One region of the Pseudomonas sp. A34-9 genome, then DNA from elsewhere that is predicted to be linked to it. Evidence: riboswitches for the same ligand, from Rfam matches in the RefSeq annotation. Region 1 holds a riboswitch; the other holds the start of a gene.
What was found. Region 1 has a riboswitch for manganese ahead of P3G59_RS24085 (TMEM165/GDT1 family protein). Riboswitches for the same ligand answer to the same signal wherever they lie in the genome.
Positions count from the first base shown of each region.

Region 2: another riboswitch for manganese. It lies ahead of mntP (manganese efflux pump MntP); the one in region 1 lies ahead of P3G59_RS24085 (TMEM165/GDT1 family protein).

Region 1 is NZ_CP119967.1:5,401,716-5,411,173, forward strand. It holds gene P3G59_RS24055 (fatty acid--CoA ligase) at 23-1,705, opposite strand; gene P3G59_RS24060 (MFS transporter) at 1,852-3,036, opposite strand; gene P3G59_RS24065 (helix-turn-helix transcriptional regulator) at 3,122-3,886, shown strand; gene P3G59_RS24070 (LysE family transporter) at 3,982-4,611, opposite strand; gene P3G59_RS24075 (2-hydroxyacid dehydrogenase) at 4,703-5,668, shown strand; gene P3G59_RS24080 (class I SAM-dependent methyltransferase) at 5,701-6,699, shown strand; yybP-ykoY riboswitch at 6,751-6,873, shown strand; gene P3G59_RS24085 (TMEM165/GDT1 family protein) at 6,962-7,546, shown strand; gene P3G59_RS24090 (M48 family metallopeptidase) at 7,671-8,489, opposite strand; gene P3G59_RS24095 (methyl-accepting chemotaxis protein) at 8,753-9,458, shown strand, end outside.
Region 2 is NZ_CP119967.1:3,676,176-3,685,633, reverse strand. It holds gene P3G59_RS16360 (thiamine pyrophosphate-requiring protein) at 1-459, shown strand, start outside; gene P3G59_RS16355 (DUF72 domain-containing protein) at 695-1,411, shown strand; gene mntP (manganese efflux pump MntP) at 1,413-1,976, opposite strand; yybP-ykoY riboswitch at 1,982-2,154, opposite strand; gene P3G59_RS16345 (ATP-binding protein) at 2,218-3,591, opposite strand; gene P3G59_RS16340 (response regulator) at 3,588-4,250, opposite strand; gene P3G59_RS16335 (PepSY domain-containing protein) at 4,421-4,687, shown strand; gene P3G59_RS16330 (cytochrome b/b6 domain-containing protein) at 4,687-5,232, shown strand; gene P3G59_RS16325 (sialidase family protein) at 5,283-6,578, shown strand; gene P3G59_RS16320 (hypothetical protein) at 6,578-7,189, shown strand; gene P3G59_RS16315 (LTA synthase family protein) at 7,211-9,238, shown strand; gene P3G59_RS16310 (DUF1801 domain-containing protein) at 9,307-9,458, shown strand, end outside.

The sequences.
Region 1 (9,458 bases):
TTTTCGGCGCGCCAGCAGACACTCAAAGTGTCGAAAGGAAGGTGCTGTTGTTGGCCTGCCATTCGGTGATGTCGAGGCGGATGCGCTTCTTGTCGAGCTTGCCGACACTGGTCTTGGGAATTTCGGTAACAAGGGCGATCTGACTCGGAATCGCCCACTTGCTCAGGTGCCCCAACTCCACGAATGGCTTGAGGTGTTCCTTGAGCTCGCGCGCCCCGATCACATGCCCTTCGCGGATCACCAGCAAGGCAAACGGGCGCTCGCCCCACTGCGGATCGGCAATCCCCACCACTGCTACTTCACGTACCGCGACGTGACGGCTGATCAGGTCTTCTAGATCCAGCGAGGAGATCCATTCGCCGCCGGTCTTGATCACGTCCTTGATGCGATCGCGGATGTCGATCACGCCCATGCTGTCGAGCGTGGCGACGTCACCAGTGTGCAGCCAGCCGCCGGCCCAGAGCTCGGCGCCCTTCTGCGGCTCGTTGAAATAACCTTCGGTGAGCCACGGTGCGCGCAGCACCAGTTCGCCCTGGGTTTCGCCGTCGGCGGGCAGGAAGTTGCCTTCGCTGTCGACGATCGCCGCTTCCACCAGCGGCCCCGGCACACCGGCCTTGATCCGGTAAGTGGTGCGCTCGTCTTCGGTGCCGGCCATCAGTTCGTCGTTCAGGTGCGCGCAGGAAACCAGTGGCCCGGTCTCCGACATGCCGTACGCCGCCGTCAGCTGAATGCCCCGGGCCTTGGCGGTTTCATACAGTGTGCGATTGAGCGCACTGCCGCCGATGACAATCTTCCAGCCGCCGAAATCGGTGCCCTGCGCGCCTTTGGCGTTGAGCAGCATTTGCAGAATGGTGGGCACACAGTGGGAGAACGTGACCTTCTCTTTGCGCCACAACTCCACGAGAAACTCCGGATCGTACCGCCCCGGATAGACCTGTTTAAGGCCCAGCATGGTCGCCACGTACGGCAAACCCCAGGCGTGAACATGAAACATCGGCGTGATCGGCATGTACACATCGTTGGTGCCGAGCAGGCGCACGCTGTCGATGGAACCCATGATCGTCGACACGCCCATGGTGTGCAGGACCAGTTGCCGATGGGTGAAATACACGCCTTTCGGGTTACCGGTGGTGCCAGTAGTGTAGAACGTGGTAGCGACCGAGTTTTCGTCGAAGTCCTGGAAATCGTAGTGCGCACTGGCGGCGGCCAGCAGTTGCTCGTACTCGCCGACCAGATTCGGCAGGTCGGCAGTTTTTTCCGGCAGATCGGTCAGCAGCAGGGTTTTCTCGACCGTGGTCAGGTGTGGGGCGATGGCCTGATACAGCCCGACGAACTCGCTGTTGACCAGCACAAAGCGGTCCTCGGCGTGGTTCATGGTGTAGAGGATCTGCTCCGGCGACAGACGCACGTTGATCGTGTGGATCACCGCGCCAATCATCGGAATGGCAAACATGCATTCCAGGTAACGATGGCTGTCCCAGTCCATCACCGCCACGGTGTCACCGGCCTTCACACCGGCCGTCGTCAGCACGTTGGCCAGCCGCGCGACCCGTTCGATCAGCGTCGGGTAGCTGTAGCGCAACTGGTCACGGTAGATGATCTCGCGGGTTTTCTCGTAACGGGCGCCGGACATCAGCAGCCGTTTGATCAGCAATGGATACTGGTAGGCCCCATCGGCCGGGGGAATGACGCGAGTCTGCAACATAAGAATCCCTTTTCTGACTGCACGGTGTTGGCGTAGAGATTGGTACTCTAGAACCCTTATACGCCAGCCAAATCAGCCAAAGGAATGATTTGCAAAGCCGTACAAATGCTAGCTTTGCGCCAGCATTTGCCGGTTTTCGTCAGTTATCAGGCGGTTTGTCCTACAGCCTCTTCAGAAGGTGTCCGTGGGAAAACCACTGCCGCAAGGAAGGTCAGTGCGCCGAAACCCGCAAGAATCAGGTAAAGGCCTACAAAACCGTGGCGCGGTTCGACATAGGAAATCAGCGGAATCGCCGTCGCACTGGCGCCGAACGATAAACAGTAACGCAGGGCGAAGACCCGTGATTGCCACTGCGGCGCGACGAAGTTGGCGACCATCGCATCGTTGACGGTGACCTGACCGAACACCACGAACATGAACGCGGCACCGAGGGCAATCACGGCCCATCCATCGGCATAGGCCAGCGCCAATAACAGCGGTGCCTGGCACAGCGTCAGGACAATGAACGGCCATTTCAGGCTGAGCCGATGCAATACCCGACCAATGCTCAACTGCGCGACCGCGCCGAAGGCATACGCCAGACTGACCACCACGCCAAGGGTCTGCGGCGAGGCGAACAGCTCATGCAAACGCTCCTGAAACAGTTTTGGATAAGTCATGGTGGTGGCGTTGAACACGACGCCGCCCGTGGCCGTGGCCAGCGCCAGCACGCCGAACACCATGACCATCGAAATACGCTGACCGGCGGCACCTTTGAGGGGTGTGTGCGGGCGCTTCGGAATGGGTTCTTCGCGCACCTGCAAGGCGAAGCCAACTCCCAGCACAATCGCCACTGCACCCGGCATCAGAAACGCCGAGCGCCAACCGAATTGCGCCACCAACAACCCCGTGATCAACGCAGAAAACGCCACGCCAAGATTGCCCCACATGCCGTTGATACCGATTTCCCGGCCACGGTTTTGTGCGTAGGCCACCAGCATCGCCGTACCAACCGGGTGATAAATCGCCGCAAAAATACCGATCAGGGTCAGGCCGACAACCAGCATGGTCGGACTGCTGCTCAGGCCGGTAAAGATCGCCGAGGCACCGATACCGAAGAAAAACACCAGCATCATCTGTCGCCGACTCCAGTGATCGCCCAGCCAACCTGCGGGCAGTGAACAGGCGCCGAAGGCAATGAAACCGCCCAGCGACAGACCGATCAGCGTGGCGTAATCGAGGCCGAAAGCCTGCGTCATGCCGAGCACGGCGGCGGGAAAAATCAGCATGAACATGTGATCGATCACATGGGCGGCGTTGATGTAGCGAATGACATTTGTCGATTGAGTCATGGCGGCACGCTTTACGTTGTTGTGTGACGCTTATGCTAAGTTGGCCATAAAGCGCATTCCTGCCAAGCAAGTCATCAAATCAGACATGTTGATCAGCCACTTCGAACACGGCCCGGTGAGCGCCTACCCCCGGGATTACCTGGATGGCGCGCACCAGCCGCTGCACCTGCATCGCGAGGCGCAGCTGTTGTATGCCGTCAGTGGGATCATGCGCGTGGTCACGCAATCGGGGGCGTGGGTGATCCCGCCAAGCCGCGCCGTCTGGATTCCGCCAGAAGTGGCACACGAGATTTTCATGAGCGGCGATGTGCAGATGCGCTCGCTGTTCATCGCACCAGAACTATCACCCGCCAGCCTGCAACAGTGCTGCGTACTGGCCGTGACGCCGCTGCTGCGCGAGCTGATCCTGCGTGCCGTGCAAGGGCCGCCACATGCCGACAATCCGTTGATCCAGCAACTGATGCTCGAAGAACTTGCCGGTCTGGAAAACCTGCCGCTGCACATTCCGATGCCCGCTGACCGGCGCCTGCAAAACATCTGTCTGGCGCTGCTGCACACGCCCGATCACCCCAATACCCTGGAAGACTGGGCGCAGCAGGTTGGCGCCAGCTCACGCACGTTGGCGCGACTGTTCCAGCAACAATTGCAGATGAGTTTCAACGCCTGGCGCCAGCAACTGCGCCTGATGGAAGCCCTGCCGCGCCTGCTCGCCGGGGACAGCGTGCAGCGCGTGGCGCGGGATTTGGGTTACGGCAGCGCGCGGGCGTTCAGTGCGATGTTCCGCCGTTTGCTCGGCGAGAATCCCCGCGACTACCTGAACAACCTGGGCAAGCTCAGCGAACTCGTGTAGGCGCTGTCGAGTGAAACGAGGCTGCGATCTTTTGACGTTGTTTTTAAGATCAAGATCAAAAGATCGCAGCCTTCGGCAGCTCCTACATGGTGAGATCAGTGCATCTCGGTGAACGCGAGTTTCACGCCGATGGCAATCAGCACCGCGCCCATGGTGCGGTCGAACCAATGGCCCATGCGGGCGAAACCGGCCCGCACGCGCTGCTGACTGAACAGCATAGCCACCAGGCAAAACCACAGGGCGGTGGCAACGGCGAGGTAAACGCCATAACCCGCCTGCACCGACAACGGCGTATGCGGGTTGATCACCACCGTGAACAGCGACAGGAAGAACAGCGTGGCTTTGGGATTGAGACCATTGGTCACGAAGCCCGACGTGAACGCGCCGCGAGCCGTGCGTACGCCGGCCTCTTTATGTAGATCATCGGTCACCGTTTTCGCCGGTTGCGCACGTAGTGCCTTGAAGCCGATGTACAGCAAGTAAGCGGCAGCCGCCCATTTCAACGCGTTGAACAGCACGATCGACTGCGACACGATCAGGCCGATGCCGAGCAGCGAATAACCGACATGCAGGAAAATCGCCGTGCCCACACCCAGCGCGGTCCAGGTGCCAGCGCGGCGACCGTGGGTCACGCTCTCGCGCACCACCACGGCAAAGTCCGGGCCGGGGCTGGCGACGGCCAGCAAGTGGATCAGTGCAACGGTCAAGAACTCGGTCCAGTACATGGGGGCTCCTTTCGGCCAAGCGTATCAATTTGTTTCATCTGGTAGGCTCGGCAGATTACGCCCAACGCTCACAGCACAAAAGGTACAGTTGATGACGAACACGCGCCGCGCGGTATTCCTTGATCACCCTTCGCTGGATCTCGGCGACCTCGACCTCAGTCCGTTGCGCGAGTGTTTCAGCGATCTGCAGCTGTTCGCCCAGACCTTGCCCGGGCAAGTCGCCGAACGCCTGCAAGGTGCTACCGTAGCGATCAGCAACAAGATCCTGATCGACGCCGCCGCGATGGCCGCCAACCCCGATCTGAAACTGATCCTGATCACCGCCACCGGCACCAACAACGTCGACCTTGCTGCCGCCCGCGCTCAGGGCATCACCGTGTGCAACTGCCAGGGTTACGGCACGCCGTCGGTGGCGCAACACACGATCATGCTGTTGCTCAACCTCGCCACGCGTCTGGCCGATTATCAGACAGCCGTTGGCGAAGGTCGCTGGCAGCAGGCCAAACAGTTCTGCCTGCTCGACTACCCAATCGTTGAGCTGGAAGGCAAAACCCTCGGTTTGCTGGGTCATGGCGAACTCGGCGGTGCTGTGGCGCGGTTGGCCGAAGCGTTTGGCATGCGCGTATTGCTCGGACAGATTCCGGGGCGCCCTGCCCGCCCGGATCGCTTGCCACTGGCTGAGCTGCTGCCGCAGATCGACGCCCTCACCCTGCACTGCCCGCTCAACGAAGACACCCGCCACTTCATTGGTGCCCGCGAACTGGCGTCGATGAAACCCGGTGCATTCGTGGTCAACACGGCACGCGGCGGACTGATCGACGAGCAGGCGCTCGCCGATGCCTTGCGCAACGGTCACCTTGGCGGCGCGGCCACCGATGTGCTGAGTGTCGAGCCACCGACTCAAGGCAATCCGCTGCTGGCCGCCGACATCCCGCGCCTCATCGTCACCCCGCACAATGCTTGGGGCAGTGTTGAAGCGCGGCAACGTATCGTCGGCCAATTGCGCGAAAACGCCCAGGCGTTCTTCAGCGGTAAGGCGCTGCGGGTCGTCAGTTGATAAACTGCGGCACTTTTTTTTGAGGAGCAGTTATGGATCCGCGCAGTGAAGTACTGCTTCGTCAGCCCGAGTGGTTTCAAGGTTCGTTGTTGCTGGCTGGTTTGCCTGCCGACGATTTGCTCGGGCGCCTGCCCAATGCATTCGGCTGGTGCTGGCATGCCGGCGATCAAGCCGCGCTGGACGCTCGTTTCGAAGGTCGTAGTGATTTTGGCGTGAACGTCCCGCAGCGTGAGTTCGACAGCGCCGTGGTGTTTTTGCCCAAGTCCAAGGATCTGACCGACTACATCCTCAACGCCGTAGCTTCGCGCCTGGCCGGGCGTGAGGTGTTTCTCGTCGGCGAAAAACGCAGCGGCATCGAAGGCGCGTCCAAGCAACTCAACCCTTTCGGCAAGCCACGCAAGCTCGACAGCGCGCGCCATTGCCAGCTCTGGCAAGTCACCGTGGCCAATGCGCCTGAAGCGAAATCTTTGGAAAGCCTGGCGCAGACGTATGAATTGCCTTTGGCCGAGGGTCCGTTGAAAGTCATCAGCCTGCCGGGGGTATTCAGCCACGGTCGCCTGGACCGAGGCAGCGCCCTGCTGCTGGAGCATCTGGACAAACTGCCCAGTGGCCACTTGCTCGACTTCGGTTGCGGCGCGGGCGTGTTGGGCGCTGCGGTCAAACGTCGCTACCCACACAATCAGGTCACGTTGCTGGACGTCGATGCGTTCGCCGCCGCCAGCAGCCGCCTGACCCTGGCGGCCAATGGTCTGGAAGCCGAAGTGCTGACCGGTGACGGTATCGATGCGGCACCGATGGGTTTGAGCGCGATTCTAAGCAACCCGCCGTTCCATGTCGGCGTGCACACCGACTATTTCGCCACCGAGAACTTGCTGCGAAAAGCAGCGAAACACCTGAAAAACGGCGGCGAACTGCGGCTGGTGGCGAACAGCTTCCTGAAGTATCAACCGCTGATCGAGGAGCATCTGGGTGTCTGCGCAATCAAGGCCGAAGGCAATGGTTTCCGCATCTACCGCGCCAAGCGCGGCTGAAACTTCTTTTAAAAAAGAGGCTTGCTCAATCGGTTTTGCGAAGGCAGAATCCGCTCCGTCCTAGGGGAGTAGTCTCCCACGAGCGCCAAGCTCGTCCGGCATACGTCAACATACTTGATCCTCAGATCATGGCGTATGCGACCCAAGCGTCCGCAGCAGACGGATCGCAGGGTTTGACAAGACCTATGACACGCACACCTTACCCGGGGCGGGAAGGCTGTACGTGTCATAGCCGTGTCGACCCGCCCCTTAGGAAATCCTGATGCTGGACTCGTTACTCGTTCCCACCGCAATCGTTGCCTTGGCCGAAATCGGCGACAAGACGCAACTGCTCGCGCTGATTCTCGCCGCTCGCTTTCGCAAACCCTGGCCGATCATTGCCGGTATTGTTGCCGCGACCCTGGCCAACCACGCAGCGGCCGGTGCGGTAGGCGCCTGGTTCGGCAGTTTTTTCTCAGACGCCGTACTTCACTGGATTCTCGCCGCGAGCTTCACCGCCACGGCACTGTGGACATTGGTCCCGGACAAAATGGATGACGATGAAACCAGCACCGCGCGCAAGTTCGGGCCTTTCCTGACCACGCTGATTGCGTTTTTCCTGGCTGAAATGGGTGACAAGACTCAGGTCGCCACGGTGATGCTGGCCGCGCAATATCCGGAACTGTGGCTGGTGATTATCGGGACGACGGCGGGCATGTTGATTGCCAACGTGCCGGTGGTATTGGCGGGTAACTTTGCGGCGGACAAATTGCCGCTGACCTTGATCCGTCGCCTCGCGGCATCGGCGTTCATGATTCTGGCAATCGTTGCGGTGTACAAGGCGATGCAGAGCAGTGGCTGGGTTTAACCCTGAGAGAAGGAGCGTTCCCACGCTCTGCGTGGGAACGCAGCCGGGGACGCTCTGCGTCCCTTTTGGAACGCGGAGCGTCCCTTGAGGCATTCCCACGCAGAGCGTGGGAACGATCACCGACTCAGGATTTAGGAGCCTGTTCGTACAGCGGCATGACTTTCGGAATCGCCGCCTGCAGCGAGGCAATCCGGCTGGCCGAGGCCGGGTGAGTGCTCATGAACTCCGGCGGCGAACCTTCCGACGCCTTGCTCATCTTGTTCCACAAGGTGATCGCGGCGTTCGGGTTGTAGCCGGCGCGAGCGGCCAGTTCCAGGCCGATCAGGTCGGCTTCGTTTTCGTTGGCACGGCTGTTCGGCAGGGTCATGCCGTAGTTGGCCACGGTGTCGGCCAGCGCCAGGCTGTCCTGACCCAGACCGAGCAACGCACCCGCGCCCTGCTTGGCCATTTCAATCCCGTAAGCCTTCGACATTGCTTCACGACCGTGTTCGCGCAGGGCGTGGGCAATCTCATGGCCCATCACTGCGGCGATTTCATCGTCAGTCAACTTCAGGCTGTCGATCAGCCCTGTATAGAAAATGATCTTGCCGCCAGGACCACAGTTGGCGTTGAGCTCATCGCTCTTGATCAGATTGACTTCCCACTGCCATTGCGCCGCATCCGGACGGAAGTTCGGCGCCTGGGCGATCAGGCGGTTGGCAATCGCCTGAACCCGCTTGGCCTCGGGGCTGGTCTTGTCCAGCACACCCTTGCTGGAGGCCTCGCCGACGGTCTTCTGATACGACTGGGCATACATCTGGTCGACCTCTTGCGAGGACAGCATGCTGAACATGTACTGCTTGCGCTCCACACCCACGGCACCGCCGCTGGTGGTGTTGACCGACTGACAACCGGCCAGCAACAGCGCTGCGCTCAGTGCACTTACAACCAATGTCTTGTTCATTCAAAAACTCCCTGAAAACCTGCCGCGTATCCTAGGCGGGTAATTGTATCGACGCTAGATACAACGGACGTGTTGCAGCGACTTTCAGACGCTTCCCACTTGAGCTGTCGTAAAAAATTCACAGCGATCGCCAGGCCCGCAGCAACTGCGTCGCGCACCGATCCATTTGCGACATCGGCTTTCAATTGCACCGGCTCGCACTCATGGCCCGATGCCGACTGCCGATACATCAGCGCAGACGTCCTCTTGCGTGCGGAGCTCCCATGAAGTTCAAGTCGATCCAGTTTTCCGTCGCCGCCCTGGCCGGCGCCATCGTGCTTAGCGTGGTGGTCGCGCTGGTGCTGTATGCGCTGTTTTCCGGCGCCCGTACTCAAGAGATGGTGCAACAGCGCACCCAGGCCCAGTTCGAGCAAGTCATCGAACAGCGCCTGACGTCGCTGGCACAAACCCAGGTCAGCCAGATCCAGCGCGAACTCGAAGCGCCGCTGCTGATTGCCGGTGGGCTGGTGCGGGTCAACGCCCTGCTCGGCACGCCCGACGCCGATGGCCAGCCGCGCTTGAACGTCAGCCGCGAGCAACTGATCAGCCTGATCAAGGAGAACGTCGAAAAGAACCCGAAAATTCTCGGCACCTACATCGGCTGGGAAAAAAATGCCCTCGACCACAATGACGCGGCCTATGTCGGCACCCGCGTGGTCGGTATCGACGCGGCCAACGGGCGCTTCCTGCCGTGGTGGTTCCGCAACGACGACGGCAGCCTGGGCCTCGACAAACTGGTCGACGTCGACGACCAGAAGACCCTGTCCACCGGCGTGCGCGCCAGCGAGTATTACTTGTGTTCGAAAGAGAGCAAAAAAGCCTGCGTGATTGATCCGGCGCCGTACAAGGTCGGCGACAAGATCGTCATGCTCGCCTCCTTCATTGAACCGATCATGCTCAACGGCACCTTCCAGGGCATCGTCGGCGCCG
Region 2 (9,458 bases), 1.7 Mb from region 1:
GCGATGCAAATGAACAATATGGCCGAGCTGATTACCGTCGCCAAATACTGGCGACAGTGGGCGAGCCCGAAATGGATCTGCGCGGTGTTCAACAATGAGGACCTCAATCAGGTTACGTGGGAGCAGCGGGTGATGGAGGGTGATCCGAAGTTCGAAGCTTCGCAAAGCATTCCCGATGTGCCTTACCACTTGTTCGCCATCTCGATTGGCCTGAAAGGCATTTTCGTTGATCGCGAAGAAGACGTCGCCGCTGCCTGGGAGCAGGCACTGGCCTCGGAGGTGCCGGTGTTGATCGAGTTCAAGACGGATCCGAATGTGCCGCCGCTGCCACCGCACATCAAACTTGAACAGGCGAAGAAGTTCGCCACGACGCTGCTCAAGGGCGATCCGGATGAAGCCGGGGTGATCCTGCAAACCGCCAAACAGATGCTCGGCGCGGTGTTGCCCGGCAAAAAATAACCGGTTGATCGACAGACTGCTGTAGGAGCTGCCGAAGGCTGCGATCTCTTGATTGATCGTTCCCACGCTCTGCGTGGGAACGCCTCCAGGGACGCTCCGCGTCCAGTGACGCGGAGCGTCACGGGCTGCATTCCCACGCGGAACGTGGGAACGATCAAACGATCAATCAACGCAGAGCGCGGGAACGATCAAGATCGCAGCCTGCGGCAGTTCCTACAGGTCAGGAGGCGTGCTTTTGATTTTCATTGGTTGTGCAGGCTGGAATCTGGGGCGCGAACACTGGCCGGCATTTGCGGCTGATGGCACGCATTTGCAGCGCTACGCCACGCGCCTCAACGGCGTGGAAATCAACAGTTCGTTCTACCGCCCGCATCGTCGGCAAACCTACGAGCGTTGGGCCGATGGTGTACCAGAGAGCTTCCGCTTTTCGGTGAAAATGCCGAAACACATCACCCATGAACTGCGCTTGGCAAGCTGCGAGTCGGCGCTTGACCGGTTTCTGCATGAATGCGCCGGTCTGGGCGACCGTTTGGGCTGCTTGCTCGTGCAATTGCCGCCATCGCTGGCGTTCGAAGAAGCCTGTGCCGACACCTTTTTCACGACATTGCGTCAGCGGTTCTGCGGCGCCGTAGTGCTCGAGCCAAGGCATCAATCGTGGGTCAGCGCCGAGCCGATGCTAATGACTCATCAGATTGCCCAAGCGGCAGTCGATCCTTCGCGCATCAGCGGTGATATTTCGCCCGGTGGCTGGCCGGAAACGAAGTACTGGCGACTGCACGGTTCACCGCGCATTTACCACAGCGCCTACGCTTCGGAGTATCTGCAAAACCTCGCGCAAGTCTTGCAATCAGCGGCCGCAGCAGGCGCCGCGACCTGGTGCATTTTCGACAACACCGCCAGCGGCGCAGCGCTCGGCAATGCCTTGGCGCTGGCAACGCTGACTGGAGGTTGAATCAGACCGACAAGTGCTCATACAAAATCGTCGCACCGACAATCATCAGCACCACACCACCAACGATTTCCGCGCGCTTGCCCACCACCGCACCGAGCACTCGGCCAAGCATCACGCCAATGGTCACCATGGTCATGGTCGCCAGGCCGATCGCCGCTGCGGCGAGCCAAATATTCACGTCGACAAACGCCAGGCCGACGCCGACCGCGAGCGCATCGATGCTGGTGGCAAACGCGGTGACCGCGAGAATCAGAAAGGAGTGCGAACCCGGTTTTTCTGCTTCCTCTTCTTCATGTTTCAGGCCGTTGTAGATCATGTGCAGGCCGAGAATCACCAGCAGGGTGAAGGCGATCCAGTGGTCCCATTCGGCAACCCAGCGGGTCGCCGCCTGGCCGATCAGCCAGCCGATGATGGGCGTGATGGCTTCGATCACACCGAAGATCAGGCCGGTGCGCAGGGCTTCGGTGAGGCGCGGTTTGTGCAGGCTGGAGCCTTTGCCGATGGCGGCGGCGAACGCATCCGTGGACATGGCCAAAGCGAGGAATATGAGGGAAACAGGATTCACGGGGCACACTTCCAGTCGGGCTATGAGTCAACGACACAACCACACGCCCGACTTTAGGCATGGATGTGTCGTCGGTCTCACCAACCAAAAGGTGTTCGTACCACGGCATGTTGCCGAGAATGTTGATACGAACGCTTCCGAAAGGCTCGGAAACAGGCTACTCCCCAACGAGGAGGCGGATCTTAACAGGTCGATATGAAAATTTCGTCAAAACCGCCGTATTGAAATGAAGAGCAACACGTCACGCCGGCTTCTCGTTGATCCGCAACTGTGCGCACAAACCGCCACGCGGCAAGTTGTACAGCTGCAGGGTACTGCCGATCTTGCTGACGATCATCTGCACAATGGCCAGGCCCAGCCCGGCGCCATTGGCATGACCGTGGCTGTAGAAACGCTCGAACAACCGCGCATAATCCTCTTCGTCGATACCGGGGCCGGCATCCTCGACGCTGATGTACACCGCGCCGGATGTTTGTGGCTGCACCTGCACGCGCACTTCGCTGCCGGGCGGGGCGAAGTTCAAGGCGTTGGTGACCAGGTTCTGCAAGGCGATGGCCAGCGCCACAGGGTCGGTTTCGACAGGGCAGTGGTGGTCGCTGTCGAGGATCAGTTCGACGTCTTTCTCCCATGCCAGCGGCGCCAGTTCGGCAAGTTCTTCGCGCACCAGCGCGGTGAGCTCCACCGCTGTTTTTTCCGGGTTGGCCAGGCGCGGCTCGATGCGCGCCATGGTCAGCAACTGGCTGGCGATCCGGGTGGCGCGGTCCACCGCGCTGACCAGAAACTCCAGCGCCTCGTCGCGTTGTTGCGCGGTATTGGCGAGCTGGGCGTTTTGCGCGTGAATGCGCAGGATCGCCAGCGGCGTGCGCAATTCATGGGCGGCGTCGGCGATGAAGCGGCGTTCGCGGGCGAGCAGATTGTCGATCTGCTGCAACAGACGATTGAGCGCGGTTTGCATCGGCTCAAGGTCGTGGGGCAGGGGGCTGAGATTCAGCGGTTTGAGGGTGTCGGTGTTGCGCCCGCGAATGGTCTGCGCCATGGCCCGCAAGGGGTGCAGGCCCCAGCCGATGGTCAGCCAGATCAGGGCCGTCAGCACCGGCACGCCGATCACACTCGGCCATAGCGTGTGGCCGACAATGCGCTCGATCAGATCCTGGCGCATGTCATCGCGCTCACCGACCCAGATCAACAGCCCTTGCTGCGAGTCCTTGAGGAGAAAGGCGCACCAGTCGCGGCCGTTTTCCATCAGGTCATGGGAACCGAGGGTGGTCGGCGGTTCTTTGAGCTCCGGCGCCTGGGCCGAGCGCATCAGTAATTGCCCGTCGCTGCGCCAGACCTGAAAGGTCAGGCGGGTTTCGTAGGGATGCGCCGCCTCGCCATCGCCGACCCGGCTCATGGCTTCATCGAAGGCCTGGTGCAGGCGCTGCCAGTCGTTGTCGCCCGGTGCGCGTTGCGCCAATACGCCTTGCAGCAGGCGTGCGCTTTGCGCCAGTTGCGCGTCGTAGACCTCTTCGATTTCATGATGACTGTCGCGCAGCACCAGCCAACTGATCAGCAGATCGCCCATCAGCACCAGGACCAGCACCGGCACCAGAATGCGCGCACGTATCGAGATCATGGTTTGCCCGCCACCACATAACCGACGCCGCGCACGGTGCGGATCAACTCGGTCGAGAGCTTTTTGCGCAGGTTGTGGATCAGCACTTCGAGGGTGTTGCTCTCGACCCGTTCCTGCCAGCCGTACAGCGCCCCGGACAGGCGCTCGCGGGTGACGACTTTGCCGGGGCGGGCCATCAACTGATGCAGCAGCTGATATTCCATCGGGGTCATGACCACCTCGTTGCCGTGCCAGGTGACTTGCTGGCTGACCGGGTCCAGGCACACGCCGGCATGTTCCAGCACCGGTTGCGCGCGGCCGTGACTGCGCCGCAGCAAGGCGCGGATGCGCGCCTTCAACTCATCGACATCGAACGGTTTGATCAGGTAGTCATCGGCACCGGCGTCGAGGCCGGCGATGCGCTCGGCCGTGCCATCGCGCGCGGTGAGGATCAGCACCGGCAAGTCCTGCGGCTCCCCGCGCAGTTGCTGGAGCAAAGTCAGGCCGTCGAGTCGTGGCAGGCCAAGGTCGAGCAGCAGCAGATCGAAGCTTTCACTGCGCAAGGCATGCAAGGCACTGAAGCCGTCCTGCAACCAGTCGAGGGTGTAGCCCTCGCTGCTCAGGGCAACGCGAATGCCTTGTCCGAGGGCACGATCATCTTCGACCAGAAGCAGGCGCATGGGCGGTTCTCTGTTTGCAATACGGGGTTTGATGGGCGGCATCATGCCGCTGCGCCGAGCGCCGTGGCAGGCCATCCGACGGGAAAGATGTAACGACTCGTTGCCAACTAAGCTTTCGCTAAGGTTGCTTTTGCACAGTGAGGCCTTCCTCATCCAGCGAGAGTGATTCCATGCGCAAACTGCTGCTGTTGTCTTTGATCGTCGCCAGCCCGCTGGCCGTCGCCGGCCCACAATGCACCACCGCCGAGCGCTCACAATGGCAAGACCAGAAGGCCTTTCAGGAACAACTGAAAGCCCAGGGCTACGAGATCAGCAAGTTCAAGGTCACCGACGGCAACTGCTACGAGATTTACGGGTTCGACAAGGACAAGCGCAAGGTCGAGATTTACCACGACCCGGTCAGCGGTAAAGCGGTCAAGACCGAGATCAAGGGCTGATGCCGAGCGCGTCCCTGCGCCTGTGGGACCCCGTGGTGCGGCTGTTTCATCTGTCGATCGCGGGCGTCTTCGTCGCCAACTACTTCTTCAATGAAGCGGGCGACGACTGGCATGTCTGGCTCGGCTATTACGCCATGGGCTGGCTGTTGGTGCGGGCGGTGTGGGGATTTATCGGGCCGCGCAGTGCGCGTTGGGCGGACTTCTGGCCAACGCCATCGCGTTTGCTCGGCCATGCACGGTCGTTGATGGCCGGGCGACCCGAGCATCGCCTCGGCCACTCGCCCATCGGCGCGCTGGTGATGATCCTGATGTTGCTGGCCTTGCTGACCCTCGGCCTCAGCGGTTGGGCGATGGAGGAGGTCGACGCCTTGTGGGGCGCCGATTGGCCGCTATCGATCCACCAGACCGCTGCGGACAGCCTGCTCGTGCTGGTCTGCATCCACATCGCTGCGGCGCTGTTTGAAAGTTTTCAGGTTCGCGACAACTTGCCGTTGTCGATGCTTACGGGACGCCGTCGCCGCTTGCCGGACGATTCGACGCGCTGACAAGGATGTCTGCCGATTGTTAACCCTCCTGTCCTTGCCGCGAGTCCACTATGCGTGCGTTGTCCTTTCGCTTGACGTTCATTCTCGGCAGCCTCGCGGTGTGCCTGATTTTTCTCGCGGCGTGGCGCAGCCATCCGTCCCACGTGCTGGCGCCCTTCGCGCGCTCGACAGTGCCGGTTGATGCCACACGGCAAGCCACCGAACCGATGTACAACAGCCGTTTTGTCTCCTCGCAACTGGACGATTTTGTGCACTCGTCATCGGTCACGGCGCTGCCCGGCGGCGACCTGATGGCGGTGTGGTTTGCCGGCTCGCGCGAAGGTGCTGCCGACGTGCAGATCCGCACCGCGCGGTTCGACGCGAAAACCGCGGAGTGGGGCGCCGAGCATGTGCTGGCGACCCGTGAATCCACGCGTGACGGCACGCGCCGCTACATCCGTAAACTCGGCAACCCGGTGATCGCTCTCGCGCCGGACCAGCGCTTGTGGATGTTCTATGTGTCGGTGTCCATCGGCGGCTGGGCCACCAGTGCGATCAATGCGATGGTCTCCGAAGACTTCGGACGCAGTTGGTCGACGCCACGGCAATTGATCACCTCGCCGTTTTTCAACATCAGCACGCTGGTGCGCGCCGCACCGGTGTTTCATGCCGACGGCTCGATCGGTTTGCCGGTGTATCACGAATTCATGGGCAAGTTTGCCGAGTATCTGTACCTGAGTGCCGATGGCGCGGTGATCGACAAATTCCGCATCAGCCGAGGCAAACACTCGTTGCAGCCGACCATTGTGCCGCTGGACAGCCAGCGTGCCGTTGCGATGTTGCGCTATGCCGGCGAGACTCATCATCGCGTGCTCGCCAGCCACACCTACGACGCCGGCCAGACCTGGAGCGAGCCGTATCCGCTGGAGCCGGCCAACCCCAACTCGTTGCTGGCGGCGGTGGGCACGGCCGATGATGGCTTGCTGGTCGCGCTCAACGATCTGCAGGACGGCCGTTTCAAACTCAGCCTGTATGGCACCGATGCCAACCTGAATGACTGGCGCAGTGTCATCGATCTGGATCAATCGCCCGATCCGCTCGGCCAGCCGTTCGCCCCCGAAGCCTACAAGGCGATTATCGGCGAAGGCTTCAGGGCCTCCAGTGGCGCGCGACGCCTGCCCTTGGAGCAACGCTTTTTGAGCAATCTCGACTACCGCGTGTGCAAGCCGCGCGGCTGTGATTTCGAGTACGAGTACCCGTATTTCAGCCGGGGTCCGGACGGTCTCTATCACCTGGTGTATTCGTGGAATAACACCTTCATCAAACATGTCAGCTTCAACGATGCGTGGCTGGCGGAGCGCCTGTGATGATGTTTCCCTGGCAAGCCCATTTGAGTTTTGTCCTGCTCGGTTTTGTTCTGCTCAGTACGCTTGGCCTGACCCGGCGCTGGCGGCCGTGGTTGCTGCCGTTGTTGGCACTGGCCGGTTTTGTCCCGGTCGGCGAGCTGCCGCTGGCGGCCTATGTGCGCAGTTTTACCGATGATCTGGCGATCACCACGCTGGTGTTGCTGGGCTGGGTCAGCCTGCTGCGGTTAGGCGTGATTGAGCCGTTGCCAACGATCAAGCGCGTTCAGGTGCTGGTGTTGTTCAGCGTGTTGGCGGCAATTTTGTACCCGGCCACCATGGGCCTGACCTATGTCGATCCGTACCGCTGGGGCTTCAATCCACGACCGATGCTGGTGCTGGTCGGGCTGACGACGTTGCTGCTGTTGTGGCTGCGCAATGGCCTGGGCGTGGCGATGCTGGCGCTCGGCACGCTGGCCTTCGCGCTACGTCTCAAGGCCTCGGAAAACTATTGGGACTACCTGATCGATCCCCTACTGGTGGGCTATTGCCTGGTGGCCGGCGCGGCACTGTGCGTGCGCGAAATCTGGCGTCTGCTGCGTCCGGTTGCGGCCGCACCGACGTCTTCAATCTGAATCACCACACAGAGGTCAACGATGGGTTGGTTGCAATCGCGACGCCTGCGCTACGGCGTAGGGGCGGCAGGTTTGGCGTTTTTACTGTTGGCCACACTGCGGCTGGTGTTTGTGCTGGGTTTTTCCGGTCTCGACGTCAGCGCGTTTGCCGACAACCCGCAACTGTGCGAAACCCTCGGCATCGGTCTGCGCTTCGACCTGCGTCTGGCGGTGCTGTTGATATTGCCGCTGGCCGTATTGGCCTGGCTGCCGCGCTGGAACCTGACGCGTGTGGCGCTGCTGCACCGTGTAGCGCGAGGCTATTGGTTGCTGGCGTTGGGTGGGGTCGGTCTGGTTTACATCATCGATTTTGGCCATTACGCCTACCTCGGCGTGCGCATCAACGCCACGGTGCTGCGGTATTTGGAAGATGCGCAGATTTCGCAGCAGATGATTTGGGAAAGCTACCCGGTGCTGTGGATTGCCCTCGGCTGGCTGGCGGTGCTGGCGCTGTGGTTCTACGGATTCCTGCGCCTGGAACGCGCGACGCTGGCGCGGCAACCTCGGTTCATCCGCCGTACCTCGCGAGCCTTGGGCGCTGGATTCGGCTTAGTCACCGTGCTGCTGGCGTTGCTCGGTCGCGTCGAACATCTCAATCTGCAAAATCCGGTGCCGTTGCGCTGGAGCGATGCGTTTTTCTCCGGCAATGCGCAGATTGCCGCCGTAGGCCTGAACCCGGTGCTGTTCCTGTACGACACGCTCAAGGCCGGGCAGGCGCAATTCGATGAAGCCCAGGTGCGCGAGCATTACCCGGCGATTGCGCGGTACTTGGGTGTCGATCAGCCGGACCCGCAACGCCTCACCTTCGAGCGACAGCAAACTGTGCAGCCGTATCGGCTCGCGGGCGCGCCGAACGTGATGTTCGTCATGCTCGAATCGTTGGGCACCAGCGCGGTGGGCGCCTACGGCAACCCGCTGAACCCGACGCCGAATCTCGATCAACTGGCGACCGAGAGCTGGTTTTTTCGACACTTTTACGTGCCGGTCACCGGCACCGCAAAAACCGTGTGGGCGAGCATCACCGGGGTGCCGGACGTGACCCGTCAGGAGACGGCCACCCGCCATCCGCTGATCACCCGCCAGCACACGCTGATCAATGCGTTCAGCGATTATCAGAAGCTCTACATGATCGGCGGCAACGCCGGCTGGGCAAACATCAATGCGCTGATTCAGCAAAGCATCGAAGGCGTGCAGCTGTATCAGGAAAGCGACTGGCGTTCGCCGCTGGTGGACGTGTGGGGGATTTCCGACCTGGATCTGTTCAAGGAAAGCGACCGCATCCTGCGTGATCTGCCCAAGGACCGCCCCTTCTTCGCCTACGTGCAAACCTCGGGCAACCACCGGCCGTTCACCATCCCCAAGGACAACGACGGTTTCCAGATCAGTAATCTGTCGCTTGCGCAGGTGCAAGCGGCCGGCTCACGCAGCGTCGAGCAATACAACGCCGTGCGCCTGCTGGACTTCAACATCGGCAAACTGATGGAACTGGCCAAGGCCGGCGGCTATTACGACAACACGATTTTCGTGTTCTTCGGCGACCACAACACCCGCATCAGCCAGATCCCGCACATGCCGCCGGCCTTCGAGCAACTGGGCCTGGAAAGCAACCATGTGCCGATGCTGATTCATGCGCCGGGCTTGCTCAAACCCAAGGTCATCGATGAGGCGGTAGGACTGGTGGACCTGTTGCCGACCGTGGCGGGCATGGCCGGTATCCCGTTCAACAACGGCGCCATGGGCCGTGATGTTCAACAACCAGCGCCAGAAGGCGAACGCGTGGTGCCGCTGGTGTTGCGTGAAGGCACCTTCCCGTTGATTGGCGGCGTGACTCAACATCATCTGCTGCAAATGCAACACGACGGCAGCGCGCCGACCTTGCACGACTTGCGCTCGGCAACACCGCGAGACAACGTCGCCGAGCAGAATCCTGTCGAATTCCAGCGGCTGGTCGAGCTGACGCGGGGGCTGCATGAAAGTGCGCGGCTGATGCTGTATCGCAACGTGCGCTGAGGGCGAACTGGCGGGGGCAAAAGGCGAGGGCTAGAGTTGTTTCTATCCTGTATGTCGAGAGTTCTGCGATGACGAAAGCAGAGGGCAATGAATCCGCGTCGACACTCATCGACCAACGCATCGCCGAACTGGGCGACTGGCGCGGTGAAACGCTGGCACAAATCCGCGCAATCGTGCACAAGGCTGATCCTGAAGTGGTCGAAGAGTGGAAATGGCGGGG